3 regions of the Streptomyces sp. NPDC000345 genome follow, and region 3 is predicted to be linked to each of the others. Evidence: predicted binding sites of a transcription regulator. Region 3 holds the regulator's gene; each other region holds the start of a gene.

Region 1 (10,188 bases), on a different contig from region 3:
AGCCTGAACCCCGACAAGACCATGATCATCCCGGTCGGTTCGGCGGCGAAGTACGCGCTCACCCACACCGGTTTCTCCCGGTGGCCGTCGACGTACTCCTACTACCCGGTCTCGGGCAGCACGGACGCGGCGATCTCGGTGAACCTCGCCAAGTTCTGGTGGTCGGCACCGAGCCAGACCGCGCTCGCCTTCACCGGCCAGTGGCGTGACGGGGTGTCCGCGGCCGGCGCCATGAACGTCTTCGGACCGCTCCTGTGGACCACCCGCCCCGCCCTCTCCGCCGAGGTCAAGAGCTACCTGCTGCGGGAGTCCGCGAGCACCGGCTTCACGGTCGCCTTCGGCAACACCGGCGCGGTCACCCCGCAGTCGCTGGACACCGTGGGCGCCTCGATCAGCGCGGGCAGCAGCTACTTCGACTACCGCCCGTACTACAACGGCGTCATCCCCGCGAGCACCCGGGCCACGACCTTCGCGCTGCGCACCAACGACGGCCAGGCCGCCACGGTGGAGCGGACGGGCCCGGTCGGGGCCGACCCGAACCTGGAGCCGCTCAGGACGGCCCACCGGCAGTAGCGACCGTCCGTGCGGGGGCCCCGACGAGCATCGTCGGGGCCCCCGCCACGCGGGTCAGGAACACGGTCGCGGAGTTCGGCCCGTGCCCCTTGGGCAGCACCTTCCTGCGCAGTTCCTCCGGCTCCACGGCCGACCCCCGCTTCTTCACGGTCAGGATCCCGACCTCACGCTCGCGCAGCAGCGCCTTCAGCTTCTTCACGTTGAAGGGGAGCTGGTCGGTGATCTCGTAGGCGGAGGCGTACGGGGTGGGGCGGAGGTCGTCGGCGGTGACGTACGCGATGGTCTCGTCGATCAGCCCGCCGTCCAGGTCCCGTGCGACCTCGGCGACGAGATGGGCGCGGATGACGGCGCCGTCGGGCTCGTAGAGATAGCGGCCGAGCGGCCGGACGGCCGGATCGGGCAGCCCGGTCCCGAGCAGGGTCCGCGGCCCCGGCAGCAGTGTCGCCCGTACGGCCCCCGGCTCGGTGCCGAACCACAGCACCGCCTCCTTCACGTCCCCGCCGTCCGAGACCCACTCGGCCTCGGCCTCGTCCGGGACCGCCTCGTGCGGAACGCCGGGCGCGATCTTCAGAGCGGCGCGGGGAGCGGAGCGGGCGGCCGACACGGCCCAGGAGAGGGGCGGGGAGTAGGCCTCGGGATCGAAGATCCGCCCACGCCCCCCGCGCCGCGCGGGATCGACGAACACGGCGTCGTAGCCGCTCGTGTCCACCTCCGTCACGTCCGCCTCCCGTACGTCGACCAGGCCGGCGAGCCCGAGCGCGTCCGCGTTGGCCCGCGCGGCCGCGGCCGTCAGCGGATCGCGGTCGACGGCCAGGACCCTGATCCCCGCCCGGGCGAGGGCGATGGCGTCCCCACCGATCCCGCAGCACAGGTCGGCGACGGAGGTCACCCCGAGCTTCCTCATCCGCTCGGCCCGGTACGCGGCCACGCTCGCCCGCGTCGACTGCTCGACCCCGTGGGGCGTGAAGAACATCCGCCCGGCGTCCTCGGCCCCGAACTTCGCCACCGCCCGCTGCCGCAGCCGGGCCTGTCCGAGCGCCGCCGACACCAGCTCGGCGGGGTGCTCGCGGCGCAGCCGCGTGGCGACGGCGAGCTCGTCGGCGGGGGCGGTCCCCCGCACGGCGTCGAGGAGGGCGCGGCCCTCGGGGGTGAGGAGCGGGGCGAGGTCGTTCACGGGGTCATTGTCGGTCAGGGGAGCCCCGCGTGGGGCCGCCGGCCGCCGCACGCCGCCGCGGCCGCTGTCCGGCAGCCGTTCCTCCTGTGGTCCGGTCGGTGGACGGGGCGGCTCCGGCGGCGGTGTCGGGGCGGGTCCCGGGGCCGGGGCTGGGAAGATCCGGCGCCATGGGATCTGTCGTACAAAATGACAAAAATGATGCTGACGGGCAGGGGGCGGGTTCCGGGAGGGAGGGGGCCGCTGCGGGCGGGACGGCCGGTGGGACGACCGGTGGGACGACCGGGGCGACCGGTGGGGCCGGGCGGACCGGGGAGCGGGGGCGGGGCGACGGGGGCCGGTGGGCCGGTGTGCGGGCGTGGGGTGACGGGGGCCGGCGGGCCGGAGTGCGCGGGCGCGGCGGTGGGGGCCGGCGGGCCGGGGTGCGGGGTGGCATCGCGCTGCTGGCCGTGACCGCGATCGTGGCGGGCTGCGCGGAGGGCGGTGACCCGGCCGGCGCCGGAACCGACCCCGACCCCGCCCCCGGCCAGCAGGCCGGAGAGGCCGCGCCCCAGGTCCGCGCCCTCCACTCCTACGCCGACCGCCTCCGCGCCGAACAGACGGCCAGGGTCGCCGCCGCCCGGCGCTGGGGCCTGAGGAAGGTCCCGCTGACCCCGCCCGCCCCGCCCGCGAAGAAGTCCGGGATCACCACCCGGGACGGCTTCGAGGTGCGCGACCACGAGGAACTCGGACTCCCGCCCGTCTTCACCACCATCCCCACCAGGGACAGGGTCGTCTTCCTCACCATCGACGACGGCGCCGAGAAGGACCCGGGGTTCCTGCGGATGATGCGCGAACTGAGGATCCCGTACACGGCCTTCCTCAGCGACTACCTCATCCGCGACGACTACGCGTACTTCAAGAAGATGCAGGCCGCGGGAGTGACCCTGAACAACCACACCCTCCACCACCCCTACCTCCCCGGCCTGTCCTACCGGCGGCAGCGCGAGGAGATCTGCGGCATGCAGAAGGTGATCCGCGAGCGGTACGGCAGGAGCCCCGCCCTCTTCCGGCCGCCCTACGGCAACTACAACCGCGACACGCTGGTCGCCGCGAAGTCCTGCGGGGTGAAGTACGCCCCACTCTGGGACGAGGAGGTCTTCGCGGACCACTGGGAGTACCGCGAGTGGGACCGGGACCTCCACCCCGGCGACATCGTCCTGAGCCACTTCCGCGGCCGGGGCGACTGGAAGGGCACGATGCCCGACATGGTCCGCCGGTTCCTGAACAAGGTCACGGAGAAGGGGTACGCGGTGGCACGCCTGGAGGACTACCTGTGAGGACGCGGGGGCCGGTGGCCGTACTGCTGGCACTGACGGTGACCGCACTGGGCGGCTGTGCCCAGTCCGTCGACCCGATCGAACGGCTGGGCAGGAAGGCGGCGGAACGGGTGCGCCCGCAGGCCCCGGCCACCGGACAGGCCCACCGCCGCCGGGCCCCGTCGGCGGCGGCCCCCGCACCCGCCCGGTCCTCGGGACCGCTGTCCGGCAGCCCCGCCCGGGCGGCCCTCCCGCCGGTCGTCGACCACATCCCCACCCGCGACAAGGTCGTCTTCCTCACCTACGACGACGGCGCCGAACGCGACCCCCGTTTCGTCGACATGGTCCGCGAACTCCGCCTGCCCGTCAGCGTGTTCCTCACCGACAGCGTGGTCGGGCCCGGCTACGGCCACTTCGCCCGCCTGCGCTCGGTCGGCGCCACGCTCCAGAACCACACCCTCGACCACGCGGCCCTGCGCGGCCTCCCCTACGCCGGACAGCGCGCCGAGATCTGCGGCCAGCAGGAGAAACTCCGCTCCCGCTTCGGCCTGCGCCCCCGCCTCTTCCGCCCGCCCTATGGCACCTACGACACCACCACGCTGCGCGCCGCGGCCGACTGCGGCATCGCGGCCGTCGTCCTGTGGCGCGCCGCCATGGGCCCGGCCGACCTCACCTACACCCACGGCACGCCGGACCTCCGCCCCGGCGACATCATCGCCGTCGACCCGGACGAGACGGCCGGTCCGGGCCTGCGGGAACGGACGGCACGCCTGCTGCGCCGGGTGCGGGAGCGGGGGCTGACGGTGGGCAGGCTGGAGGACCATCTCCTGGGACTCCTCAGCGCCGGCCGGCGGCCTCCAGCCCGTCCGGCGGTCGGGGAAGAGGGCCGTTCAGGGCCGAAAACCCCACCGACGCGCCGCGGGCATTAGCAGTCCGCTTGACCGAGTGCTAATCACGGTCATAGTCTCGGCTCTGGCACTCCCCACTGGAGAGTGCCAACAACGCGACGGGCAGGTCCGGCACCCGCGACGACGGATCGACCTGGTCGCCACCTCAGACAGTTAACCCCGTGAGATCTCCGAAGGGGGAGGTCGGATCGTGACGACCGCCAGCTCCAAGGTTGCCATCAAGCCGCTCGAGGACCGTATCGTGGTCCAGCCGCTCGACGCCGAGCAGACCACGGCCTCTGGCCTGGTCATCCCGGACACCGCGAAGGAGAAGCCCCAGGAGGGCGCCGTCCTCGCCGTGGGCCCGGGCCGCTTCGAGAACGGCGAGCGTCTTCCGCTCGACGTCAAGGTCGGCGACGTCGTCCTGTACAGCAAGTACGGCGGCACCGAGGTGAAGTACAACGGCGAGGAGTACCTCGTCCTCTCGGCTCGCGACGTCCTCGCGATCATCGAGAAGTAGTTCACCCGAGCACTTTTGATGCTTGACGCTGCGCCCCTGGCCCCCGCGACCACACAAGAAGCCGGGCGCCCGGGGCGCAGTGCCTTTTTCACCCACAGATTTCCGAGAGGGCTCCCGCTGTCATGGCGAAGATCCTGAAGTTCGACGAGGACGCCCGTCGCGCCCTCGAGCGCGGCGTCAACAAGCTGGCCGACACGGTCAAGGTGACGATCGGCCCCAAGGGTCGCAACGTCGTCATCGACAAGAAGTTCGGCGCCCCGACCATCACCAACGACGGCGTCACCATCGCCCGCGAGGTCGAGATCGAGGACCCGTACGAGAACCTCGGCGCGCAGCTGGTGAAGGAGGTGGCGACCAAGACCAACGACATCGCGGGTGACGGCACCACCACCGCCACCGTGCTCGCCCAGGCGCTGGTGCGCGAGGGCCTGAAGAACGTCGCCGCCGGTGCCTCCCCGGCCGCCCTGAAGAAGGGCATCGACGCCGCGGTCAAGGCCGTCTCCGACGACCTGCTCGCCACGGCCCGCCCGATCGACGAGAAGTCCGACATCGCCGCCGTCGCCGCGCTGTCCGCCCAGGACCAGCAGGTCGGCGAGCTCATCGCCGAGGCGATGGACAAGGTCGGCAAGGACGGTGTCATCACCGTCGAGGAGTCCAACACCTTCGGTCTGGAGCTGGACTTCACCGAGGGCATGGCCTTCGACAAGGGCTACCTGTCGCCGTACTTCGTGACGGACCAGGAGCGCATGGAGGCCGTCCTGGAGGACCCCTACATCCTCATCAACCAGGGCAAGATCTCCTCGATCGCCGACCTGCTGCCGCTGCTGGAGAAGGTCATCCAGACCAACTCCTCCAAGCCGCTGCTGATCATCGCCGAGGACCTGGAGGGCGAGGCGCTCTCCACCCTCGTCGTCAACAAGATCCGCGGCACCTTCAACGCGGTCGCCGTCAAGGCTCCCGGCTTCGGTGACCGCCGCAAGGCGATGCTGCAGGACATGGCCACCCTCACCGGCGCCACCGTCATCTCCGAGGAGGTCGGCCTCAAGCTCGACCAGGTCGGTATCGACGTGCTCGGCTCCGCCCGCCGCGTCACCGTCACCAAGGACGACACCACGATCGTCGACGGCGCCGGCAAGACCGAGGACGTCCACGGTCGCGTCGCCCAGATCAAGGCCGAGATCGAGAACACCGACTCCGACTGGGACCGCGAGAAGCTCCAGGAGCGCCTCGCCAAGCTGGCCGGCGGCGTGTGCGTGATCAAGGTCGGCGCCGCCACCGAGGTGGAGCTGAAGGAGAAGAAGCACCGTCTGGAGGACGCCATCTCCGCGACCCGCGCCGCGGTCGAGGAGGGCATCGTCTCCGGTGGTGGCTCCGCTCTGGTCCACGCCGCGAAGGTCCTCGAGGGCGACCTCGGCAAGACCGGCGACGAGGCCACCGGTGTCGCCGTCGTCCGCCGCGCCGTCGTCGAGCCGCTGCGCTGGATCGCCGAGAACGCCGGCCTGGAGGGCTACGTCATCACCTCCAAGGTCGCCGAGCTCGAGAAGGGCCAGGGCTTCAACGCCGCGACCGGCGAGTACGGCGACCTGGTCAAGGCCGGCGTCATCGACCCGGTCAAGGTCACCCGCTCCGCCCTGGAGAACGCCGCCTCCATCGCCTCCCTCCTCCTGACGACCGAGACCCTGGTCGTCGAGAAGAAGGAAGAGGAGGAGCCGGCCGCCGCGGGTCACGGCCACGGCCACGCCCACTGATTCAAGGCGCCCGCACCACCCGGCACCACCGATGCCCGGCCCCCGCAGACACGGGGGGCCGGGCATCGGCGCGTCCGCGGACACCGCGGGTGATCCTCAGACGGGACCCCGCCCGCCCCGACGGCTTCGCCGTCAGGTCTCCAGTGCGTCCAGGGCGCCCAGTTGCGCCATCAGGCCCAGTCGGTCGTACTGCCACCAGGCCTCGGCGATCTTGCCGCTCCGGTCGAAGCGGTGGACGGTCGTCCCGGTCATGGTGACCTGCCTGCCGGTGGCCGGGAGGCCCATGAACTCGCCCTTGTGGGCGCCGCGCCAGGTCCACCTGCTGCACACACGGTCGTCCTGGGCGAGCTGGTCCTCGATGTCGAAGGAGAAGTCGAAGCCGCCGCGCCACCTCTCCACGTCGCGGCGCATCGCGTCCATCCCGATGGTGTCCTGCTCGTTGGACGGATCGTGGTCGTGGTAGTCCTGGGCGAGCAGGCCGTCGAGCGGAGGCAGCTCCCCGTGCAGGGCCACCGTCTCGAAGAAGCGCCGCGACGTCTCCGCGTACAACTTCTCGTCCCGGACGACGTCGAGATCCGTGAACGTCGGCATCTCGTCGCACAGGGCCACCAGATCCCGGAAGACCTTGTCGGTCTCGGGCAGGTTCGAGTTCCGCATCGCCTCCTCGTACGACGGGAACTCCACGATCTCGATGAAGTGCGACGCGTCCGAGCGGTCCTTGCCGACCACCGCGTGCGTCGCCGTGCGCTTCCCCTTGGTCTGTTCGACCCATGTGTCCATCAGCCGGTTCATCTCGTCGAACCGACTGGTCTTGCAGTCGATGAGCTGTACGAACGTCATGACGCCGCCTCCGGCCCCCCTGGGTCCGGTCTTCTGACACGCCCATCTTCCCACCGGAGCGGCGACGTCACCCGCTTGCCGGCGAGGCCCGTTCCCCTACTGCCGAGCCCCGTCCGCCTCCTGCCGAGCCGTACGTCCCACACCTTCACAAAGCCGTACGTCCGTCAACCACCTGAGGGCCGTACGCCGATCGCCCCTACCGGGGGCCGTACTTCCGTCCGGTCCTGGAGCTGATCCCGCCCAGCAGCGAGCGGGGCGTCACCTTCACCAGGCCCATCAGCGCCTTGTAGCGCGGGTCGGGAATCGACAGCGACTTCCCGCGCGCCAGGTCGTGCAGCGCGGCCGCGACCAGCTTGTCCGCGTCCAGCCACATCCAGCCCGGGATGTTGTCCGTGCCCATCCCGGCCCGCTCGTGGAACTCGGTCCGCACGAAACCCGGGCACAGCGCCATCAGCCGCACCCCGCTGCCCGCCAGGTCCCTGGCCGCGCCCTGCGTGAACTGCACGACCCACGCCTTCGACGCCCCGTACGTCCCGCGCGGCACGAACGCCGCCACGGACGCGACGTTGACGACCCCGCCGCGGCCCCGCTCCCGCATGGTCGCCGTCGCCGCCGAGGTCAGCCGCAGCACCGCCTCGCAGTGCACCTTGAGCATCCGCAGCTCGTCGGCCATCGAGACGTCGAGATAGCGCCCCTTGTTGCCGAAGCCCGCGTTGTTGATCAGCAGGTCGACGGGGTTCTTGCGGTCGCCGAGCCGGGCGGCCACCGCCTCGATGCCGGTGTCCGTGGCGAGGTCGGCGGTCAGCACCTCCGCCTCGATGCCGTGCCGGTCGTGCAGTTCGGTCGCCTGCTCGCGCAGCCGTTTGGTGTCGCGTGCGACGAGGACGAGATCATGCCCGTCCGCCGCCAGTCTGCGGGCGAACGCGGCACCGATGCCCGCGGTCGAACCCGTGATGAGAGCCGTTGTCATGGCAGAAGCGTAGTGACCCGGAGTCCAGGGGTCCGTTCTCTGCACGGGGCCTGCCGAACGTGAAGGCGCCGTGCGCTTCCTTCCCGTGACAGCGGTTCAGCCGCCGTGCCGCTCCACGTACGCGCGGGCCGCCGCCAGCGCCTCCGGGTGCAGGGCCTCGCCCGCCGCGAGCAGCCGGGGCAGCAGCTCCCGGTGCGTGGTGCTCGCCTGGAACGCCATCCGGGCCGTCACCTCGTGCTCCGGGATGTGGACGATCTCGATCGCGTCCCCCGCGCGGACCTCACCCGGCTCGATCACCCGCAGATAGGCGCCGGTCGCCGCCTTCGCCGTGAACCGCTTGACCCACCTGCGCTCACCCACGTGGCCCTGGAAGGTGCGGCAGGGTATCCGGCCCGTGGTCACCTCCAGCACCACGTCGAGGCCGATCCGCCAGCGCTCGCCGATCCGCGCGTCCGAGACGTCGAGGCCGGTGGTGGTGAGGTTCTCGCCGAACATGCCGTCGGCCAGCGTGCGCCCCAGCTCGCGCTCCCAGTCGTCGAGGTCCTCGCGTGCGACGGCGTACACCGCCTGGTCGTTGCCGCCGTGGTGGATCAGGGAGCACACCGTGTCCCCGGCCAGCCCGCTGCCTCCGACGCCCTTGGGTCCCGGCGCCGAGATCCGCACCGGCCCCTCCACCGGGCGCTTGTCGATGCCGGTCAGCCCCTGCGGGTGGTCGGAGTAGGGGACGGCCTTCGCACGGCCCACATTGACGGAGAGAAGCCTCATGGACGCACGGTAGGCGACCCGGGCTCAAAGTGTCGACGCATTTTTCGACGCCGGACCCAAGGTGCGCTTATGCTCGGAGGGTGATCGAGGCCCGTCATCTCCGTGTGCTGCGCGCCGTCGCCGCCACCGGCTCCTTCTCGGCGGCCGGGCGCGAGCTCGGCTGCACCCAGCCGGCGGTCAGCCAGCAGATGAAGGCCCTGGAGGCGTCCGTGGGCACGCCCCTGCTGGTCCGCAGCGGTCGGGAGATGCGCCTGACGCAGGCGGGCGAGGCCCTCGTGCGGCACGCGGCCGGGATCCTCTCCGGCCTCACCGCCGCCGAGGAGGAGGTCGCCGCCATCGCGGGCCTGCGGGCCGGCCGGGTCCGCCTGGTCTCCTTCCCCAGCGGCAGCTCCGCGCTCGTCCCCACCGCCCTCGCCGCCCTGCGCGCCGACCACCCCGGCACCCGTGTCTCCCTGGAGGAGGCCGAACCGCCCGAGTCGGTGGAGGCGCTGCGCAACGGTGACTGCGACGTCGCGCTCGCGTTCCGCTACGCGCGCGTGCCGGGCGCGGATCAGACCGAGGAGTGGGGCGACCTGGTCGTACGGCCCCTGCTGACGGACCGGCTGGTCGCCCTCGTGCCGGAGCGGCACCGGCTCGCCCACGCGTCGGCCGTCGCCATCGGCGAACTGGCCGCCGAGCCGTGGATCGCGGGCTGTCCGCGCTGCCGGGGCCAGCTGGTGGAGGTGTGCGAGCGGGCGGGCTTCACGCCCCGCATCGACTTCGCGACCGACGACTACCCGGCGGTCGTCGGGCTGGTCGGCGCCGGTCTGGGCGTGGCCGTCCTGCCTCAGCTCGCGATCGAGTCCGTACGGCCCCGTGGGGCGCGCGCGGTGACGTTGGAGCCGGCGGTGCGGCGGGAGATCGTCGCGCTCACGCTGCCCGATCTGGCACAGGTGCCGGCCGTGGCGGCGACGCTGGAGCAGCTGGGACGCGCGGCGCGGGCCAAGTGAGGACCCCGGTCACGTGAGAGAGGCGGGCACGCATGCGTGTCCGCCGTGATGTGCAAAAACGTTCCTTCATGTGTTCGACGACGCGTCTCTCGCGCCCGGCGACGCCGACACCAGGCGGTTGCGCGCCCGGCCCATCAGTTCCTCGCGCTCGTCCTCGGTCAACCCGCCCCACACGCCGTACGGCTCGCGTACGGCCAGTGCGTGCGCCGCGCACTGCGCGCGGACCGGGCACCTCATGCAGACCTCCTTGGCCGAGTTCTCTCGAGCGCTCCGAGCCGCCCCGCGTTCACCCTCCGGATGGAAGAAGAGCGAACTGTCCACCCCGCGGCAGGCGGCGAGCAGCTGCCAGTCCCACAGGTCCGCGTTCGGTCCGGGAAGGCGGGAGAAATCTGCCATTGCGTGACCCCTTGTAGCCGTTCTGAGCGGA
Region 2 (10,188 bases), on a different contig from region 3:
GTCGTGAGGAAGATGAGGAGAAAGGGCCTCCCCTCACATGGCTGCGCAGACTGTTGCCACCGACACCACCGCCTCCCCCGTCGACCTCGGTCCCGCCGCGGCGCTGAGCTGCCGCGAGTGCGGTCACCGCGTCCCGCTCGGCCCGGTCTTCGCCTGCGAGGAGTGTTTCGGCCCGCTCGAGATCGCGTACGACTTCTCCTCCTACGACACGGAGGAGCTCCGCAAGCGCATCGAGGCGGGACCCGCGAACATCTGGCGCTACGCGCCGCTGCTGCCCGTTCCGGCCGACGTGGCGGACAAGCCCAACATCAACCCCGGTTGGACCCAGCTCGTCAAGGCCGACAACCTGGCCCGTGAGCTGGGCATCGACGCCGGCAAGCTGTTCGTCAAGGACGACTCCGGCAACCCGACCCACTCCTTCAAGGACCGGGTCGTCGCCCAGGCCCTGGAGGCCGCCCGCGCCTTCGGCTTCACCACGCTCTCCTGCTCCTCCACCGGCAACCTCGCCGGCGCGGTGGGCGCCGCCGCGGCCCGGGCCGGCTTCCGCTCGTGCGTGTTCATCCCGCACGACCTCGAGCAGGGCAAGGTCGTGATGGCCGCGATCTACGGCGGCGAGCTCGTCGGCATCGAGGGCAACTACGACGACGTCAACCGCTTCTGCTCCGAGCTCATCGGCGACCCGGCGGGCGAGGGCTGGGGCTTCGTCAACGTCAACCTGCGGCCGTACTACGCCGAGGGCTCCAAGACGCTGGCCTACGAGATCGCCGAGCAGCTCGGCTGGCGGCTTCCCGACCAGCTGGTCGTGCCCATCGCCTCCGGATCGCAGCTCACGAAGATCGACAAGGGTCTGCAGGAGCTGATCAGGCTCGGGCTGGTCGAGGACAAGCCGTACAAGATCTTCGGTGCCCAGGCGGAGGGCTGCTCCCCGGTGTCGGCGGCCTTCAAGGCCGGGCACGACGTGGTGCGCCCCCAGAAGCCGAACACCATCGCCAAGTCGCTGGCCATCGGCAACCCGGCCGACGGTCCGTACGTCCTGGACATCGCCCGTCGCACGGGCGGTGCGGTGGAGGACGTGACGGACGAGCAGGTCGTGGACGCGATCAAGCTGCTGGCCCGGACCGAGGGCATCTTCGCGGAGACGGCCGGCGGTGTGACCGTCGGCGTCACGCGCAAGCTCGTCGAGAACGGTCTGCTGGACCCGGCGAAGACCACCGTCGTCCTCAACACCGGCGACGGCCTGAAGACCCTGGACGCGGTGGCCGGCACCGGCCTGACCGCGACCATCCGCCCCAACCTGGACTCTTTCCGAGAGGCTGGCCTCGCATGAGCGTCACCGTCCGCATCCCCACCATCCTGCGCACCTACACGGGCGGTCAGGCCGAGGTGTCCGCCGAGGGCGCGACCCTCGCCGAGGTCATCTCCGACCTGGAGAAGAACCACAACGGCATCGCCGCCCGCGTCCTGGACGACCAGGGCAAGCTGCGCCGGTTCGTCAACGTGTACGTCAACGACGACGACGTCCGCTTCGAGCAGGGGCTGGAGACGGCGACCCCGGACGGGGCCGGCGTGTCGATCATTCCGGCCGTCGCCGGTGGCTGACCCGCGTTCCGTACCCGCCGGTAGTAACCGTCGGTAACAGCGATTACCGAGCGTTCATCGAATTGCCCCCTCCGTGAGAGAAGCGGAGGGGGCAATTCAGTGTGGTTGAGCGCGGTACAGTTGGGGAACCGGGTCGCGAAACCCTGATCCGGAGTCTTTGATTTCTGCCTTACGCCCGACAAGAAGTAGCCAAAGTGCGTGTCTCTTGCGTGGCATTTGCGGCTTTTACGGGGCCCGACTTGCCCCGAATTCTGGCGAATTCTCGCCACATTCCGGATCGCGTGCGTCCAGAATTCTCGTCCGACTGACCTGTTGCAGACGGCAGTTGGACAGATACATTCAGCCGCGGTCGACGCGTTCCGGCGCACGCCCCCAACCAACTGGGGGGTGAGGTCTGACCCGGATCCGCGAAGTGTGGATCTGTGCAAGGGCCAGTAATAGGGGAGTTAGGCATGGCTCAGGGCACCGTCAAGTGGTTCAACGCGGAGAAGGGGTACGGCTTCATCGCGGTCGACGGTGGTGCGGATGTTTTCGTCCACTACAGCGCGATCCAGATGGACGGGTACCGCACCCTGGAAGAGGGCCAGCGGGTCGATTTCGAGATCTCGCAGGGCCAGAAGGGGCCGCAGGCGGACATGGTCCGACTGGCGACCGGCTGAAGCACGCGCCGACTGACAGCGACGTTCTTCTGTTTCATCTTCGAAGGGCTCGTGCCTCCAGGGGTACGGGCCCTTCGGCGTGCCGGGGACCCGGCCCGTGGCTCGGCGGAGCGTGTCCGTATGCGGGAGAGGCGCTTGCGCCCGCCCGTCACCCGACCGCCACCCCTCATCGAGCCCGCTTCGCGGGCGCACCTTGCACTCGGGCATGCCGAGTGCTAATCATTGGCGTTAGCACTCTGAAGGTGAGAGTGACAAAGAAGGACCGGGTCGGTGAGGCCCGCAGGCCAGGTGGGGCAAGGAACCACGGGGCATGCGAGCCGTCCGTCGCGGGCGCGGGCGCGGTCCGAAGGAATCACCCCCAGTCCTGGAGGGACCACTTCACATGGCCAAGATCATCGCGTTCGACGAGGAGGCGCGGCGCGGCCTCGAGCGCGGCATGAACCAGCTCGCGGACGCCGTCAAGGTGACGCTCGGCCCCAAGGGTCGCAACGTCGTCCTCGAGAAGAAGTGGGGCGCCCCCACGATCACCAACGATGGTGTGTCCATCGCCAAGGAGATCGAGCTCGAGGACCCGTACGAGAAGATCGGCGCCGAGCTGGTCAAGGAAGTCGCGAAGAAGACGGACGACGTAGCCGGTGACGGCACGACGACCGCGACCGTCCTGGCCCAGGCCCTGGTGCGCGAGGGTCTGCGCAACGTGGCCGCCGGCGCCAACCCGATGGCTCTGAAGCGCGGTATCGAGAAGGCCGTCGAGGCCGTCTCCGGTGCCCTGCTGGAGCAGGCGAAGGATGTCGAGACCAAGGAGCAGATCGCTTCCACGGCCTCCATCTCCGCCGCCGACACCCAGATCGGCGAGCTCATCGCCGAGGCCATGGACAAGGTCGGCAAGGAAGGCGTCATCACCGTCGAGGAGTCCCAGACCTTCGGTCTGGAGCTGGAGCTCACCGAGGGTATGCGCTTCGACAAGGGCTACATCTCGGCGTACTTCGCCACCGACATGGAGCGTATGGAGGCCGTCCTCGACGACCCGTACATCCTGATCGCGAACTCCAAGATCGCGAACGTCAAGGACCTGCTCCCGCTCCTGGAGAAGGTCATGCAGTCGGGCAAGCCGCTGCTGATCATCGCCGAGGACGTCGAGGGCGAGGCCCTGTCGACCCTGGTCGTCAACAAGATCCGCGGCACCTTCAAGTCCGTCGCGGTCAAGGCCCCGGGCTTCGGCGACCGCCGCAAGGCGATGCTGAACGACATCGCCATCCTCACCGGCGGCGAGGTCATCTCCGAGGAGGTCGGTCTCAAGCTCGAGAACACGACCCTCGACCTGCTGGGCAAGGCCCGCAAGGTCGTCATCACCAAGGACGAGACCACCATCGTCGACGGTGCCGGCTCCTCGGACCAGGTCGCGGGCCGCGTGAACCAGATCCGCGCCGAGATCGAGAACAGCGACTCGGACTACGACCGCGAGAAGCTGCAGGAGCGCCTGGCGAAGCTCGCCGGCGGTGTCGCGGTCATCAAGGCCGGTGCCGCCACCGAGGTGGAGCTCAAGGAGCGCAAGCACCGCATCGAGGACGCCGTCCGCAACGCGAAGGCCGCCGTCGAGGAGGGCATCGTCGCCGGTGGTGGCGTGGCGCTCATCCAGGCGTCCAGCGTCTTCGAGAAGCTGGACCTGGAGGGTGACGAGGCGACCGGCGCCAACGCCGTGCGCATCGCGCTCGAGGCCCCGCTGAAGCAGATCGCCGTCAACGCCGGCCTCGAGGGCGGCGTCGTGGTGGAGAAGGTCCGCAACCTCACCCCGGGCCACGGCCTCAACGCCGCGACCGGCGAGTACGTCGACCTGGTCAAGGAAGGCATCATCGACCCGGCCAAGGTGACGCGCTCCGCGCTGCAGAACGCCGCGTCGATCGCCGCGCTCTTCCTCACCACCGAGGCCGTCATCGCCGACAAGCCGGAGAAGGCCGCGGCCCCGGCCGGCGGCGGCATGCCGGGCGGTGACATGGACTTCTGATCGGCCTCTGGTTGATCTGCGTCCTTACCGAGGGCGGTACCCCCAGCTCCGACTGGGGGTACCGCCCTCGGGCGTTTCAGTCGGTGTAGTCCTTGAGTTCCTCGGTGTCGAGGGTGACGCCGACCGGAGCCGGAAGCGGCACGGTGGCACCCCAGTGGTAGGAGTCCGACTGCCGGTAGCGGCCGTCCTTGGGCTCGCTGAACACGACGAGCGTGTGGTTGTCGCGGTCGATGAGGAGGTAGACGGGGATCTCGGCCCCGGCGTAGCCGACAGGCTTGTCGATGCGGTCGCGCTTGTCGGTGTCCCGGTCATGGGAGGTGATCTCGACCGCCATCAGGATGCCGTCGGCTGCGGACCAGTCAGTGCGCCCCCTGAAGTGGCCCTTCGGCGCGAGGGCACCGTCCGTGCGGGCCCGGCCCTTGCGGTATGCCTCGGCCTTGACGCCGGATTCGGGGTAGAGGCGCAGATCAGGGCGATGTTGCATGCACTGCTCCTGAAGCCAGACGAAGATCTCGCCGTGGTTGCCGTCCGGCATCGCCTTGACTACTACCTTTCCGTTGACGTATTCGAGCCGCACGGTCTCGGGCGCGGATGCGGCCAGCTCCTCGAACTCCTCGACGTCGAGCGGCCCGTGCCGGACGCAGAGCTTTCCGCCGAGAAACTCCAGTCGGTTCCGGATGTCCCTCGGGGCCCTCTCGACGAGTTCCTCGAAGTCCTCGACGGACATCTGCGGGCGGTCTTCGGTGTCAGGGGTCATGGCGTCGCCTCCTTCCTTCCATCGTGCCCCGCTGTGATGTCGTCGGACGGTAGGAGCGGTCGTACGGGTGCCCTTTCCCGTGTCGGTGGAGCCATTGCCGCACGGATCCCGGCCGCGCGGGCGTGAACGGCCGCGGCGGGGAGGGGCGCGTGGGGACGCGCGGGCGCGTGTCCGCCCCGGCAGCCACGGCACACGCCCCCGGGGAGCGCTTCGGGACGACCGGGCACCCCGCACTCCGCGCACTCCAGGACCCGGCGGGGCGGTGGCGGCGGCGGTGGCGGCGGCGGTGGTGGCGGGAGCTTGTCCGTCAGACGGCGGTGGAGGAGGGCGGCCGGGCTGTGAACGGGGGTGGGCAGGCCCGCGGTGAGGGCGGCGAGGACCGTCTCCTCGGTGGCCCCGCGCGCGAACCACTCCTCCACCAGCGGCGCGAGGCGCGCGCATTCGGCTGCGGACAGGGACAGGACGGGGGCCGTACGGCCGAGAGCGCGAGGAGGATGTGGGCGCGGGAACGGGCCGGGCGGCGGCCCGGGTCCGGTGGCTGTTCCGGCTGCGGCACGTCGCCTCGTACGAAGGCCGCCCACCAGTCGTCGTCACGTGCCGTACGGGACCACCACGATCGGGTGATCCAGCGTGAGCCGCCGTCGTCGGCCCTCACCCGCTCCCGACCCCGCCTCAGATGCCCTGCCGCCTGGATCCTGTTGAGCGCGGTCCGCAGCGCGCACTGCCCGTACGGCAGCGTCCTGGCCAGCGTCTTCACGGAGATGTCGGCACCGTCGGGGAGCCGGTCGACGTACGCGGCGACGGCGGCCTCGCGGCGCGGGAGGTGCGTGAAGTCGTGCGCGGTGCGCCGGAGTTGATCCGGTGCGGAGCGCTTTCCGTAACCCGGATTGGCCATCGGGTGCGGAGAAGCGTGCGCGGGCAGGGAGGCGGCACTAAGCTTGGCGTCAGCCACGGGATCGTCTCTCCGATCTCGTTGGTCAAGCCCCCGCAGGTGTTGCTAGCACCTGTCGGGGGCTGTTTGCGTTATGCGCACCGTAGACGTCCGTGACTGTCCGTCGCGGCTCTGTCGCCGAACGTCAACTTCAAGGGTGGGCGGGTGGGTTGAGACCCACTACCCATTCCCTGCAAAGAGGGCTCGGGCTGGACGCTCGAGCTTCGGGAGGGGGCCGAGCCGTTCAGCGGCTGATGTGTGCGACGAACGCCGTCCAGGCCTGCGGCCGGAACCCGAGCTTCGGGCCGTGCGGTGCCTTGGAGTCGCGGACGGGGACGAGGGTGGGGTGGCCGAGGGCGACCTCCAGGCAGTTGCCGCCGTCGCCGCCGCTGTAGCTGGACTTGCGCCAGGCGCTCAGGTCGTTGTCACGCGTCATGCTCGCAATCCTGCGCCACCGATTCCAGGAGGACCAGTGACTCCTGCGGGGAAAGTGCCGCCGCCTGGAGAAGGTTGAACATCAGAGTGTGTCGGGCCACCGTGGCCGGGTCGTCCAGCAGCCTTCCCATGTCCGGCGCCTCCACGAAGGAGAGCGGGGGCGCGTCCTCGAACTCCATGAGCTTCAGCGAGCCGTGCATCGACGCGTGCTCCCCGGCGCGGAACGGCAGCACCTGGACGATGATCCGGTGACTGCGGGCCAGGCCTGCCACGTGACGGACGGCCTCCGCCATGACCGCGCCCCCGCCGACCGGCCGGCGGATCACCGCTTCGTCGAGGATCGCCCACAACAACGGGGTTGTTGGATCGTCGAGGAGGCGCGCGCGTTCGAGTCGGGTGACCACCAGGGCATCGATCTCGGCGTCCGGAGCCGTCGGCTTGTACGCGCGGCAGACGGCTTCGGCGTACGCCCTCGTCTGCAGCAAGTCCGGGATCAGGAGCTGTGAGTACTCCCTGATCGCCGTAGCCATCGCCTCCGCCTCCGCCGCCTCCGCGAAGTGGTCCGGGTACTTCGACTTGGCCAGGGCCCTGCAGTTGCGCTCGAAGAAGCCGTTCGTGTTCAGGATCTCGTCTATCTGGACGGCGTATTCGAGGTGCAGGCGTCGCGTCCCGGCCTCCAGCTGGCCGATGAACGAACCGCTCACGAAGAGGGGCTCGCCCAGTTCGGCCTGGCTCAGGCCGGCCTTCTCCCTGGCGTGTCGCAGTTCCGCGCCCAGCAGGGCGCGCGGCGACGACGACGGATCGAGGTCCTTCGGTCCTGGCATGGCAACTCCCTGTCACACAAGCGGGATTGTTGGTGCGCCGTCTCTGTCCAGGTTAGAGGGGTGGCGGCCACGCTGTGTGGGTAATGGAAACACTCAGCGTGGAGGGAAAGGTGCGATGGAGATGACTATGGGTGACCGGCCCGCGCGGACGGCCCAGGAGGCCCTGGACCAGTTGCGGGAGGCCCTGCGCGAGGCGGGGATCGGGTTGCCGTCCCTGCGGATCGATCCGGTCTCGGCCGCGCAGGGGCACCCGTTCGCGCTGATCGACCTGGGCCGCTGCAACCTGGGCGTCGCCTCGCAGCTCGCGGCGGCGCTGAGGCGGACGGGCGGTGACGCCGAATGACGTACGCACTCGACGCCAGGACCGGGCGGATCGGCGAGGTCATGGGGCAGGTGGGCGGCCGGGTGCAGCTGCGGCCCGTGGGCGGCGGCCGGGAGTGGGACTGCCGGCCGGAGGACCTCGGCGAGGTGTCGTCCGACGACCTGCTGCGGGAGCGGGTGCGGTCGCTGAACCGGGGTGCCCGGCTCTCAGGCGTAGTGGGAGCCGACGGCCGGCTGGCCCGTGTAGTTGGGGCCGGCCGCGGGGTCGGCGCCGACGTAGGTGAAGGGGAGGCGGACGGTCCGGCCGCCCCGGAGGGTGAGCAGGTGGTGCCGTGAGTCGTAGGTGAATCCGGCTGCCCGCAGCGCGGACACGGCCGGACGCCCCGCCGCCGAGCCGTCGGCACGCCGGATCGAGTCCGGGTCGAAGTGGGCGAGCAGGAGGCCGTCCCCGGCCAGCCAGGAGGCGGCCCTGGTGAGGAGGCCGAGCTGGTCGCCCACGTAGTGCAGGCCGTGGACGCAGGTGATGAGGTCGTACGTCCGGGTCGGCGTCCAGGCCGAGACCGAGGCGACGACCTCCTCCAGGGCGGGCGGGGCCGGCCGGGGGACCAGGGGACCCACCAGGTCCACGGCGGTGAGGACCGCGTCGGCGGGCAGGGCCGGGGCCGCCTCCCGCAGGGCGCGGCCCTCCCCGCTGCACAGGTCCAGCCAGGCCGGTGCGCCGGGGCGGTCCGCCAGCCAGGCGAGGGGGTCGACGCCCAGCTCGCGGGCGTAGCTGTTCACGCCGGTGAGGCCGCGTTCGCGGTTCATGGTGTTGTTGGCGACCACGGAGGACCGCTCCAGCTCGGTCACGGAGACCAGCGCCCGCTGTGTCATACGGTCCCGCCCGGGGAGGCGGGGACCAGGACGGTGAGCTCCCGGCCGTGGCCGACCACCAGCCGGCCGTCCGCCGTGGCCAGGACGGCGTGGACGGGGGCGGGGAAGGTGAGGGCGGAGGCGGTCCCGGCGCCGGTCGTCAGGTCGTGGACCGAGAGGGTCTCGGTGCCGTCGGCGGTGATCAGACGGGTGCGGCCGTCGAGCACCGTCGCCGTCGTGCCGCGTATCGCTCCGGCGGGTGCGGGCAGCGGCTCGCCGAGCTGTCGGTGCGTGCGCAGGCTCCAGACGCGGATCGTCGCGTCCCGGCCCGCGGTGACCGCCACGGGGTGTCCGTCCACCACCGTGGTGGTCACCGAGGTCACCCAGTCGGTGTGGCCGGTGAGGGGCTCGCCGATCTGCCGGCCGGTGGTCAGGTCCCACAGCCGCACGGTCTTGTCCCAGCTGCCGGTGACCGCGACCGCGCGCCCGTCCGCAGCCGCGGTGGCCAGGGCGGTGATGCGGCTGGTGTGGCCGGTGAGGGGCTGACCCAGGGGCTCGCCGGTGGTGAGGTCCCACACCCGCGCGGTGCCGTCCGAGCCGCCGGTCACCGCGACGCCGCGCCCGTCGACCCGTGCGGTGGCCAGGGCCAGGATCCGGCCGCTGGGCAGGGCGACGGGGTCACCGGTCGCCCGGCCGGAGACCGGGTCCCAGCGGTGCAGCGTGGCGTCCGGGGCGGCGGTCACCACGACGGGGGAGCCGTCGGCCTCGGCCGCCGCCAGCAGGGCGGCCTCGGTGGCGACCGGTTCGCCGATCGGTGATCCGGTGGCCGCGTCCCAGGTGCGGACCGTTCCGTCCGCGCCCGCGGTGACGACGACGGGCCTGCCGCGGAGGGTGGTCGCGGCCACGGCCACGATCGCCGCGTCGTGCCCGCCGGGGGCGGGGAGCGGCGGGCCGTCGGTCTCCGCGAGATCCCAGACGCGCAGGGTGTGGTCGGCGCCGGCGGTGACGGCGACGGGCCGCCCGTCCACGACCGCCGTCGCCACGTCCCACACCTGAGCGGTGTGCCCGTCCAGCGGCTCGCCGACGGGGGTGCCGGTGGCCACGTCCCACACGCGCACGGTCCGGTCCAGGCCGGCGGTCACGGCCCGCACCTGTCCGCCGTCCGTCGTCATCGCCGCGGCCGCCCTGATCCGGTCCGTGTGTCCAGCGAGCCGTTCGCCCAGCGGCACGTCCGTGACCGCGTCGCGCAACCGCACGGCGTGGTCCGCGTCGGCGGTGAGCCGTATCGCCCGTCCCGCCACGAGCACCGGTGCCGGGAGAGCCGTCCCGCCGGGGTCCGTGGCCGCCGCGCCGGTCGGGTCCAGGGCGGCAGCGGGATGGACGAGCTGCCAGGTCCAGTCCTGTTGCCCGTCGACGTCCCGGGGCCGGCGGATCCGCTGCCCGCGCAGGGCGGCGGTCGTCACCGCCCACCCGTCCCCGTCGCTCCCGCAGGTCTCGCCCCGCGCGCTGCGGTCCCACAGCCGCAGCGCGCCGTCGGGCTGCCGGACCAGGCCGAACGGCCGTCCGTCCACCTCCGCGACCTGGGAGCCGGGGACCACCTCACCGGACCGCCGTCCGCAGGCGGCGGCCAGTTCGCCGACCACGGCCACCGCCGTCTCCCCGTCGAGGAAGCCGGCCAGTCCGACGGCGTGGAACGCGACGGCGACCAGTCGTCCGCCGACCACGAGCGCCGCACCTTCCGTCGACCCGTCCGCCGGGCTGTCCGTCGACCCTTCCGCCGGTCTCCCCGACGGGCCGTCCGCCGG
Region 3 (10,188 bases):
GGTCAGCGGGCGCGGCGGCTGGGGCGAGTGGGCCGGGGGGCCAGGACCACGGCTGGCCCGGGTGTGGCACGCCAACGAGGGTCACATCGAGGAACTGCGCCGGGCCCTGGAGAAGGACCCGCCGCGGCCGTCCGATCCCCCGCGCTCGGGCCCGGAGCCCTACCCCTGGCCCGGCACGGCCCTCGGCCCGCGCGGCACGGCCCTCGCCTACCGGCTGATCGCCGGCGGCCGCCCGCTGGGCACCCTGGCGATCGGACAGGCCGGACCGCGGGCCTTCCCCGACGAGGTGACGGGGCTCGTCGAGGACCTCGGCCGCCGGGTGGCGCTGGCGATCGGCGCGGCCCGCCAGTACGCCCGCCAGGTCACCATCAGCGCCGTCCTGCAGCGCGGTCTGCTGCCCGGCGCGATGGCCGAGATCCCCGGGGTGCGCAGCGCCCTCGTCTACGAGCCGCGCGAGCAGGGCGGCCCGAGCGGCGACTTCTACGACCTGTTCCCGGCGGGCGACGGCCGCTGGTGCTTCGCCATCGGCGACGTCCAGGGCAAGGGCCCGGAGGCGGCCGTCGTCATCGGTCTGGCGCGCCCCTGGCTGCGGCTGCTGGCCCGCGAGGGCTACGGCGTCCCCGACGTCCTGGACCGCCTCAACCAGCTCCTCCTCGACGACGCGACCGAGGCCGCCGACGCCGCCGCCCGCGCCTTCGTCGGCCCCGCCGGACCCGCCGACGGCCCCCAGACCCGCTTCCTGTCCCTCCTCTACGGCGAGCTCGCCCCCTTCGAGGGAGGCGTCCGCTGCACCCTCGCCTCCGCCGGTCACCCGCTGCCGCTGCTGCTGGGCCCGGACGGCTCCGTCGCCACGGCCGCGCGCCCGCAGACCCTCCTCGGGGTCGTCGAGGACGCCACGTACACCAGTGACGTGCTGGAACTGCGGCACGGCGACAGCCTGCTGTGCGTCACCGACGGGGTGACGGAGCGGCGCTCGGGCTCGCGCCAGTTCGACGACGGCGACGGCCTGGCCGCCGCGCTCGCCGGGTGCGTCGGCCTGGACGCGGAGCTGATCGCGCGGCGCATCCGCCGGCTGGTGCACGAGTTCGGCGAGCGGCCGCCCGAGGACGACCTGGCGCTGCTGGTGCTGCAGGCGGAGTAGGTGTGCGCCGGGGTGCTGGACAATGGAGGGCATGCCTTCCGCACTCCCCGACGGCGAGCCGGTCCCCGACGACGGCGCGCTCCCGGCGCACGCGCTCACCGGCGCCGCCGACCGCCCCCTCGGGTTCTATCTGCACGTCCCCTACTGCGCGACCCGCTGCGGGTACTGCGACTTCAACACCTACACCGCGACCGAGCTGCGCGGCACCGGCGGTGTCCTCGCCTCCCGCGACAACTACGCCGACACCCTGACCGACGAGATCCGCCTGGCCCGCAAGGTGCTCGGCGACGACCCGCGCGAGGTCCGCACGGTCTTCGTCGGCGGCGGCACACCGACCCTGCTGGCCGCCTCCGACCTGGTGCGGATGCTGGGCGCGATCCGCGACGAGTTCGGTCTCGCGGCCGACGCGGAGGTCACCACGGAGGCCAACCCCGAGTCGGTGGACCCGGCGTATCTGGCGACCCTGCGCGCGGGCGGCTTCAACCGTGTCTCCTTCGGCATGCAGAGCGCCCGGCAGCACGTCCTGAAGGTCCTCGACCGCACGCACACACCGGGACGGCCGCAGGCGTGTGTGGCGGAGGCGCGGGCGGCGGGCTTCGAGCACGTCAACCTGGACCTGATCTACGGCACCCCGGGCGAGTCGGACGACGACTGGCGGGCGTCCCTGGACGCGGCGCTGGGGGCCGGCCCGGACCACGTCAGCGCGTACGCGCTGATCGTCGAGGAGGGCACGCAGCTCGCCCGCCGCATCCGCCGCGGCGAGGTCCCGATGACCGACGACGACGTCCACGCCGACCGCTATCTGATCGCGGACGAGGTGATGTCGGCCGCGGGCTACGACTGGTACGAGGTGTCGAACTGGGCCACCTCCGCGGCGGCCCGGTGCCTGCACAACGAGCTGTACTGGCGGGGCGCCGACTGGTGGGGCGCGGGGCCGGGCGCCCACTCGCACGTCGGCGGGGTGCGGTGGTGGAACGTGAAGCATCCGGGGGCGTACGCGGCGGCCCTGGCGGCGGGGCGCTCGCCCGGGGCGGGACGCGAACTCCTCTCGGACGAGGACCGGCGGGTGGAGCGGATCCTGCTGGAGCTGCGGCTGCGGGAGGGCGTGCCGCTGTCGCTGCTGCGGCAGGACGGGCTCGCGGCGGCCCGCCGGGCCCTGTCGGAGGGGCTGCTGGACCGCGGGCCCTACGGCGAGGGGCGCGCCGTGCTGACGCTGCGGGGGCGGTTGCTGGCGGACGCGGTGGTGCGGGACCTGGTGGACTGATCACTGCGGCGAGCGGCCCGGTGCCGCGTCAGGCCGCACCGCTGTCCGTGACGAAGTCGATCAGTTCCTCCACCCGCCCCAGCAGCTCCGGTTCCAGGTCCCTGTAGGAGCCGACTTTCGCCAGGATCGCCTGCCACACCGCGCCGGTGTTGTCCGACGGCCAGCCCAGGGCCCGGCACACCCCCGTCTTCCAGTCCTGGCCGTGCGGTACCCGCGGCCAGGCCGCGATGCCCAGGGACGACGGCTTCACCGCCTCCCAGATGTCGATGTACGGGTGGCCGACCACCAGCGCGTGCGCGCTGGTCACCGACTGCGCGATGCGCCACTCCTTCGTCCCCGGCACCAGGTGGTCCACCAGGACGCCCAGGCGCGCGTCCGGGCCCGGGGCGAAGTCCGCGACGATCGACGGCAGGTCGTCGACGCCCTCCAGGTACTCCACGACCACGCCCTCGATGCGCAGGTCGTCGCCCCACACCTTCTCGACCAGCTCGGCGTCGTGCCGGCCCTCGACGTAGATGCGGCCGGCGCGGGCCACCCGTGCGCGGGCGCCGGGGACGGCGACCGAACCGGAGGCGGTACGGGCCGGGCGCACGGGGCCACCCGACGACGGCCGTACGAGGGTCACCACGCGGCCCTCCAGCAGGAAGCCGCGCGGCTCCAGCGGGAACACCCGGTGCTTGCCGAAGCGGTCCTCCAGGGTCACCGCGCCCGCCTCGCAGCGGATCACCGCGCCGCAGAAGCCGGTGCCGGGCTCCTCCACGACCAGGCCGGGCTCCGCCGGGACCTCGGGGACGGGCTTCGGCTTCTTCCAGGGAGGAGTCAGGTCGGCGGAGTACTGGCGCATTCGGATGACGATAGGAGAAGCCCCGGCCCCGAGGGGTGAAGGCTCAGCGCGACACGCCGAAACGCACCGCCAGCGCGTCCCGCTGCGCCCGCACGTACGCCGCGTCCACCACGGCCCCGTGACCGGGCACGTACAGCGCGTCCTCGCCGCCGAGGTCGAGGAGTCGGTCCAGGGCGGCGGGCCAGTGGGAGGGGACGGCGTCGGGGCCGGCCTGCGGCTCGCCGGACTCCTCGACCAGGTCGCCGCAGAACACGACCTCCGGGGAGCCGGGGCCGCCGGGGACGAGGACCACCAGGTCGTGGGCGGTGTGGGCGGGGCCGACGTTCGCCAGCAGGACCTGCCGGCCGCCGCCGAGGCCGAGGGTCCACTCGCCGGAGACGAGGTGGCGGGGGCGGACCAGGGTGTCCGCGGCCTCCGTAGCGGTCGTCTCGTCCAGACCGTGGCGCACCGCGTCCGCCCGCAGCTCCTCCGCCCGTACCGTGTCGACGCCCACCGCCCCGAAGACCTCCGCGCCCGCGAACGCCGCGGCGCCGAACACATGGTCGAAGTGCGGATGGGTGAGCGCGAGATGGGTCACACGCGCGCCGGTCAGCTCCTCGGCCTGCGCCCGCAGCCGCGCACCCTCCGCGAGGCTCGACCCCGCGTCCACCACCAGCACCGCGCCCGCCCCGACGACCAGCCCGGCCGTGCAGTCCCAGCCCGGCAGCCGCACCCGCCCGACCCCGGCCGCGACCTGCTCCCACCCCAGCTCTTCCCAAGTCACCGTCATACCGGGACGCTAACGGTAGGACGCCCTGCCGCCGGACGACCTTGCCCGGGGCGTACCCCACAGCCGTACACTGGGCCGGGGAACGCTGGCACTCGGAAGTGAAGAGTGCCAGGGCAGGCGCCCAGGGGACTGGGGACTACTTCTGGAGGTGTGCGCGGATGCTGAGTGAACGCAGGCTGCAGGTACTGCGCGCCATCGTCCAGGACTATGTCGGCACCGAGGAGCCCGTGGGCTCGAAGGCGCTCACGGAGCGGCACAACCTCGGCGTGTCCCCGGCGACGGTCCGCAACGACATGGCCGCCCTGGAGGACGAGGGGTACATCGCCCAGCCGCACACCAGCGCCGGGCGCATCCCCACCGACAAGGGCTACCGGCTGTTCGTCGACAAGCTGGCCGGCGTCAAGCCGATGACCGCGCCCGAGCGGCGCGCCATCCAGAACTTCCTCGACGGCGCCGTCGACCTCGACGACGTGGTCGCGCGGACGGTGCGGCTGCTCGCCCAGCTCACGCGGCAGGTCGCCGTCGTGCAGTACCCGTCGCTGACCCGGTCCACCGTGCGGCACGTGGAACTGCTGTCGCTCGCCCCGGCCCGGCTGATGCTCGTGCTGATCACGGACACCGGCCGCGTCGAGCAGCGGATGGTGGACTGCCCGGCGCCCTTCGGGGAGGCCTCGCTGGCGGATCTACGCGCGCGGCTCAACAGCCGGGTCGCGGGCCGCCGGTTCACGGACGTGCCGCGTCTGGTCGAGGACCTGCCGGACGCCTTCGAGGCCGAGGACCGCGGCACGGTCTCGACGGTGCTCTCCACGCTGCTGGAGACGCTCGTCGAGGAGAACGAGGAGCGGCTGATGATCGGCGGCACCGCCAATCTCACCCGCTTCGGACATGACTTTCCCCTCACCATCCGGCCCGTCCTGGAGGCCCTTGAGGAGCACGTGGTGCTCCTCAAGCTCCTGGGCGAGGCGGGGGATTCGGGCATGACCGTACGCATCGGTCACGAGAACGCCTACGAGGGACTCAACTCCACTTCCGTGGTGTCGGTCGGCTACGGTTCGGGCGGCGAGGCAGTCGCCAAGCTCGGCGTGGTCGGACCGACCCGCATGGATTACCCGGGAACGATGGGAGCGGTACGCGCAGTGGCACGGTACGTCGGACAGATCCTGGCGGAGTCGTAAGTGGCCACGGACTACTACGCCGTTCTCGGCGTGCGCCGCGACGCGTCGCAGGAAGAGATCAAGAAGGCCTTCCGCCGGCTCGCCCGCGAGCTGCACCCGGACGTCAACCCGGATCCGAAGACCCAGGAGCGGTTCAAGGAGATCAACGCCGCCTACGAGGTGCTGTCGGACCCGCAGAAGAAGCAGGTCTACGACCTCGGCGGCGACCCCCTCTCGCAGGCGGGCGGCGGCGCGGGCGGCTTCGGGGCGGGTGGCTTCGGCAACTTCTCCGACATCATGGACGCGTTCTTCGGCACGGCGTCCCAGCGCGGCCCGCGCTCGCGCACCCGGCGCGGCCAGGACGCGATGATCCGGCTGGAGGTGGACCTCGAGGAGGCCGCCTTCGGCACGACCAAGGACATCCAGGTCGACACGGCGGTCGTCTGCGGCACCTGCAGCGGTGAGGGCGCCGCCCCCGGCACCACGGCCCAGACGTGCGACATGTGCCGCGGCCGCGGCGAGGTCTCCCAGGTGACCCGGTCCTTCCTCGGCCAGGTCATGACCTCGCGGCCCTGCCCGCAGTGCCAGGGCTTCGGCACCGTCGTCCCGACCCCGTGCCCGGAGTGCGCGGGCGACGGCCGTATCCGCTCCCGGCGGACGCTCACGGTCAAGATCCCGGCCGGTGTCGACAACGGCACCCGCATCCAGCTCGCGGGCGAGGGCGAGGTCGGCCCCGGCGGCGGTCCCGCCGGTGACCTGTACGTCGAGATCCACGAGCTGCCGCACGCGATGTTCCAGCGGCGCGGCGACGACCTGCACTGCACGGTGACGCTCCCGATGACCGCGGCGGCCCTCGGCACCAAGGTGCCGCTGGAGACGCTGGACGGCCTGGAGGAGGTCGACATCCGGCCCGGCACCCAGTCCGGCCAGTCGATCCCGCTGCACGGCCGGGGCGTCACCCATCTGCGGGGCGGCGGCCGCGGCGACCTCATCGTCCACGTCGAGGTCCAGACGCCGACCAAGCTCGACCCCGAGCAGGAACGGCTGCTGCGCGAGCTGGCCAAGCTCCGCGGCGAGGAGCGGCCGCAGGGCCAGTTCCAGCCGGGCCAGCAGGGTCTGTTCTCGCGGCTGAAGGACGCGTTCAACGGCCGCTGACGGGCTGCCGGGGGCTGCCGCGCCGCCGCCCCCGGACCCCCGCCGAGGCCCTGGACGGGCCTCGGCCCGGACCGCAGCACCGGCTGGTCCCGTCACACCCTCGCCGGAGGGACGGCCGGATTCGGACTTGTTCGGAGGACGTGACAACATGCCGTCATGTCCTCCGCGCTGACCGATCTCTTCCCCCATCCGATCGTGCAGGCCCCCATGGCGGGCGGCGTCTCCGTGCCCCAGCTCGCCGCCGCCGTGTCCGAGGCCGGCGGGCTCGGGTTCCTCGCCGCCGGGTACAAGACGGCCGACGGCATGTACCAGGAGATCAAGCAGCTCCGGGGGCTCACCGGCCGCCCCTTCGGCGTGAACCTCTTCATGCCGCAGCCCGAACAACCCGGTGCGGTCGACGGCTCCACCGCAACGGCCGGCGCCGCGCCTCTCGACGCCGGCGCCGTGCAGGTCTACGCCGAGCAGCTCGCCGGCGAGTCCACCTGGTACGACACCGAGCTGGGCGACCCGGACAGCGGCCGCGACGACGGCTACGACGCCAAGATCGCCGTACTGCTGGACAACCCGGTGCCGGTGGCGTCCTTCCACTTCGGCGTCCCCAGCGCCGACACGCTGGAGTCGCTGCGCCGCGCGGGCACGTTCACCCTGGTCACCGTGACCTCCGTAGAGGAGGCCGGGGCCGTCGAGCAGGCCGGGGCGGACGCCGTGATCGTGCAGGGCATGGAGGCCGGCGGGCACCAGGGCACCCACAAGGACATCCCCGAGAACGACGGCTCCGGCATCGGGCTGCTCTCCCTGATCGCCCAGGTCCGCGAGGCCGTGAGCCTGCCGATCGTCGCCGCCGGCGGCATCATGCGCGGCAGCCAGATCGCCGCCGTCCTCGCGGCCGGCGCGAGCGCGGCCCAGCTGGGCACCGCCTTCCTCGCCACCCCCGAGTCGGGCGCGCACGCCGTGCACAAGGAGGCGCTGACCAACCCCCTCTTCGTGCGCACCGAACTGACCCGCGCCTTCTCCGGCCGCCCCGCCCGCGGCCTGGTCAACCGCTTCCTGCGCGAGCACGGCCCCTACGCCCCCGCCGCCTACCCCGAGGTCCACCACCTCACCTCGCCGCTGCGCAAGGCCGCCGCCAAGGCGGGCGACGCGCAGGGCATGGCGCTGTGGGCGGGCCAGGGGCACCGGATGGCCCGGGAGCTTCCCGCCGGGCGGCTGGTGGAGGTCCTGGTGTCCGAACTCGAGGCGGCACGGGCGGCGTTGGTGCGGCGTCCGGCCGGTGAGCGGGGCCTCTCGTGACCGCGCCGGTGTTCGTCGTCGACGAGCTGACCCGCGGCGGCGCGTTCGTGCTGGAAGGGCCCGAGGGACGGCACGCCGTCTCCGTGAAGCGGCTGCGGGCCGGGGAGGCGGTCGTCCTCACCGACGGGGCAGGGCACTGGGCGGAGGGCGAGGTGCTCGCCGCCGAGGGCAGGGACCGGCTGGTCGTGAGCCTGAAGGACGTCGTCGAGGAGCCCGTCGAGTCGCCCCGCGTCACCGTCGTCCAGGCGCTGCCGAAGGGGGACCGGGGCGAGCTGGCCGTCGAGACGATGACCGAGACCGGCGTCGACGCGATCGTCCCGTGGGCCGCCTCCCGCTGCATCACACAGTGGAAGGGCGAGCGGGGGCTGAAGGCGCTCGCGAAGTGGCGGGCCACCGCCCGTGAGGCCGGCAAGCAGTCCCGCCGGGTCCGCTTCCCCCTGGTCGCCGACGCGGCGACCACCAAGCAGGTGGCGGACATGCTGGCGCGGGCCGACTTCGCCGCCGTACTGCACGAGGACCGTGACTACGGCAGCGAGCCGCTGGCCACCGCCCAACTCCCCGCCGAGGGCGAGATCGTGCTCGTCGTCGGCCCCGAAGGGGGCGTCTCCCCGGACGAGTTGGCGCTCTTCGAACAGGCGGGTGCCAGGGCGTACCGGCTGGGCCGCAGCGTGCTGCGCACCTCGACCGCCGGAACGGCCGCCACAGCCCTGATCCTCGGCCGCACGGGCCGCTGGTCCTGATCCCGGGCGGGGCGGGGCCGCTGGGCGTGATCGTCGGCCGGGCGTGTCGCTGGTTCTGGTCCCGGGCGGGACGGGGCCGCTGGGCGTGGTCCTTGGCCGGACGCGCCGCTGTTCCTGATCCCAGGCCGGAGGGGTCGCTGCTTCTGGCCGGCGCCGGGGTGTTCAGTCGTGGGCCACTGCCGGGAACAGTTCCCAGCCGTCCAAGTCCTCCGTCGAGGGCAGCAGTCCGCGTCGGGCCGCCTCGTCGACGAGGGCGCGTACGACGGCGGGCCGGTGGAGGTTGAGGTGGTGGTGGCGGTCGCCCACACCGCCGGTGTGGGTGTACGCGCCGTCGCCGGCGTAGTGGCCGTCCCCGGTCCGGAAGACGATCCGGGTGCGGACCCCGTCGCGCAGGAGGGTGAGGATCTCCCGGCAGGGCTCGTGCCGGTGACGGACCCTCCACAGATACGTGGTGGCGTCGTCCACGACGAGACTTCTCAGACGGCGTCGGTCGCGCATGGGTTCAGCGTAGATCGTGGCCGCATACGGGCTGTCGCGCCGTCTGCGTGAGTGGCAGGCTGCCCTCCATGGGAGCCTTGAGGCGGATGCGGCTTCTCCTGGTCGTGCCGGTGGCCGTGGGCGGCGCCGTGGCCTGCGAGCCGGGCGGCGGGGTGAGCAGTGCCTCCGTGGCCTACACGACCGACCAGGCCGCAACGGCGGAGATCGAGCGGCGGGACGTCGACGTGCGCTGGCTGACCTGCACCGGCGGCACCGAGGACCGTCTCGTCTCCGTCGAGTGCCAGGGGGAGACCGGCGACGGACGGGACGTCGGCGTCGACGGCAAGGTCGTCCGCGCGGTCGACGGCAAGTGCGTGCGGGGTGACCTGCGGGCGGTCGTCGGCAAGAAGGAGGTGTTCCGGGTCAGCGGGCTCGGGGACTGCGGATCCGTGACCCCCTCGCCGGTCGGGCCGTCCGGCTCGGCGCGGCCCGGCGGGCAGCCGACCGTCACGGTCACCGTGACCGTCACCCGGACCGTGCAGGGCAGTGGCGGACAGAAGTGATCGAAACCCCTGACCTGCGGCGCCGTCCTTGCATAGAGTGACCTGGTGACACAGTCCGCGACGCCTGCCGCATACTTCCGACACCCGCACCTGCACGGCGAGTTGGTGGCCTTCGCCGCCGAGGACGACGTGTGGCTCGCGCCCCTCGGCGGAGGGCGCGCCTGGCGGGTCAGCGCCGACAACGTACCGGTCTCCTCGCCCCGTATCTCGCCCGACGGCACCACCGTCGCCTGGGCCTCCACCCGCGACGGCGCCCCCGAGGTGCACATCGCCCCGGTCGACGGCGGACCGGCCACCCGCCTGACGTACTGGGGGAGTTGGCAGACCCGGGTGCGCGGCTGGACCCCGCAGGGCCAGGTCCTCGCCGTCAGCACCCACGACCAGGCGACCCTGCGCCGCAGCTGGGCCCGGGCCGTCCCCGTCGACGGCGGACCGGCCACCACACTGCCGTACGGCCCGGTCGGCGCCGTGGCCCACGGCCCGCACACGGTGCTGCTGTCCGCGCCGATGGGCCGCGAGGCCGCCTACTGGAAGCGCTACCGGGGCGGCACGGCGGGCAAGCTGTGGATCGACCGGGACGGCACCGGCGACTTCGTCCGGCTGCACACCGAGCTGGACGGGAACATCGAGTACCCGGTGTGGGCCGGGGACAGGATCGCGTTCCTCTCCGACCACGAGGGCACCGGCGCGCTGTACTCGTCCCTCGCCGACGGGTCCGACCTGCGGCGGCACACCCCGCTGGACGGTTTCTACGCCCGGCACGCCACCGGCGACGGCACCCGGATCGTGTA

What was found. Region 3 encodes HrcA, which represses chaperone genes, less so after heat shock. Its sites were predicted from a motif close to TTNGCACTCNGNNNNNCNGAGTGCNAA; they were not measured.
Region 1: groES (co-chaperone GroES) is a predicted target of HrcA. The motif match lies at 4,015-4,041, and genes of this name have one in related genera.
Region 2: groL (chaperonin GroEL) is a predicted target of HrcA. The motif match lies at 2,451-2,477, and genes of this name have one in related genera.

What each region holds. Positions count from the first base shown of each region.
Region 1 is NZ_JBIAZE010000001.1:675,122-685,309, reverse strand. It holds gene ACFY30_RS03155 (cell wall-binding repeat-containing protein) at 1-573, shown strand, start outside; gene ACFY30_RS03150 (methyltransferase domain-containing protein) at 551-1,747, opposite strand; gene ACFY30_RS03145 (polysaccharide deacetylase family protein) at 2,167-3,063, shown strand; gene ACFY30_RS03140 (polysaccharide deacetylase family protein) at 3,078-3,971, shown strand; gene groES (co-chaperone GroES) at 4,141-4,449, shown strand; gene groL (chaperonin GroEL) at 4,572-6,197, shown strand; gene ACFY30_RS03125 (ester cyclase) at 6,330-7,037, opposite strand; gene ACFY30_RS03120 (SDR family NAD(P)-dependent oxidoreductase) at 7,234-8,007, opposite strand; gene ACFY30_RS03115 (MOSC domain-containing protein) at 8,104-8,772, opposite strand; gene ACFY30_RS03110 (LysR family transcriptional regulator) at 8,853-9,761, shown strand; gene ACFY30_RS03105 (WhiB family transcriptional regulator) at 9,828-10,157, opposite strand.
Region 2 is NZ_JBIAZE010000003.1:145,670-155,857, forward strand. It holds SAM riboswitch class I at 1-19, shown strand, start outside; gene thrC (threonine synthase) at 38-1,327, shown strand; gene ACFY30_RS08170 (MoaD/ThiS family protein) at 1,324-1,599, shown strand; gene ACFY30_RS08175 (cold-shock protein) at 2,052-2,258, shown strand; gene groL (chaperonin GroEL) at 2,641-4,263, shown strand; gene ACFY30_RS08185 (Uma2 family endonuclease) at 4,340-5,020, opposite strand; partial or broken gene ACFY30_RS08190 (hypothetical protein) at 5,017-5,915, opposite strand; gene ACFY30_RS08195 (DUF397 domain-containing protein) at 6,196-6,387, opposite strand; gene ACFY30_RS08200 (Scr1 family TA system antitoxin-like transcriptional regulator) at 6,377-7,210, opposite strand; gene ACFY30_RS08205 (hypothetical protein) at 7,332-7,553, shown strand; gene ACFY30_RS08210 (methyltransferase domain-containing protein) at 7,739-8,404, opposite strand; gene ACFY30_RS08215 (WD40 repeat domain-containing protein) at 8,401-10,188, opposite strand, start outside.
Region 3 is NZ_JBIAZE010000005.1:477,960-488,147, reverse strand. It holds gene ACFY30_RS15240 (SpoIIE family protein phosphatase) at 1-1,141, shown strand, start outside; gene hemW (radical SAM family heme chaperone HemW) at 1,173-2,405, shown strand; gene ACFY30_RS15230 (DUF3097 domain-containing protein) at 2,434-3,249, opposite strand; gene ACFY30_RS15225 (MBL fold metallo-hydrolase) at 3,293-4,018, opposite strand; gene hrcA (heat-inducible transcriptional repressor HrcA) at 4,177-5,193, shown strand; gene dnaJ (molecular chaperone DnaJ) at 5,194-6,327, shown strand; gene ACFY30_RS15210 (nitronate monooxygenase) at 6,484-7,617, shown strand; gene ACFY30_RS15205 (16S rRNA (uracil(1498)-N(3))-methyltransferase) at 7,614-8,357, shown strand; gene ACFY30_RS15200 (hypothetical protein) at 8,520-8,855, opposite strand; gene ACFY30_RS15195 (hypothetical protein) at 8,924-9,397, shown strand; gene ACFY30_RS15190 (S41 family peptidase) at 9,443-10,188, shown strand, end outside.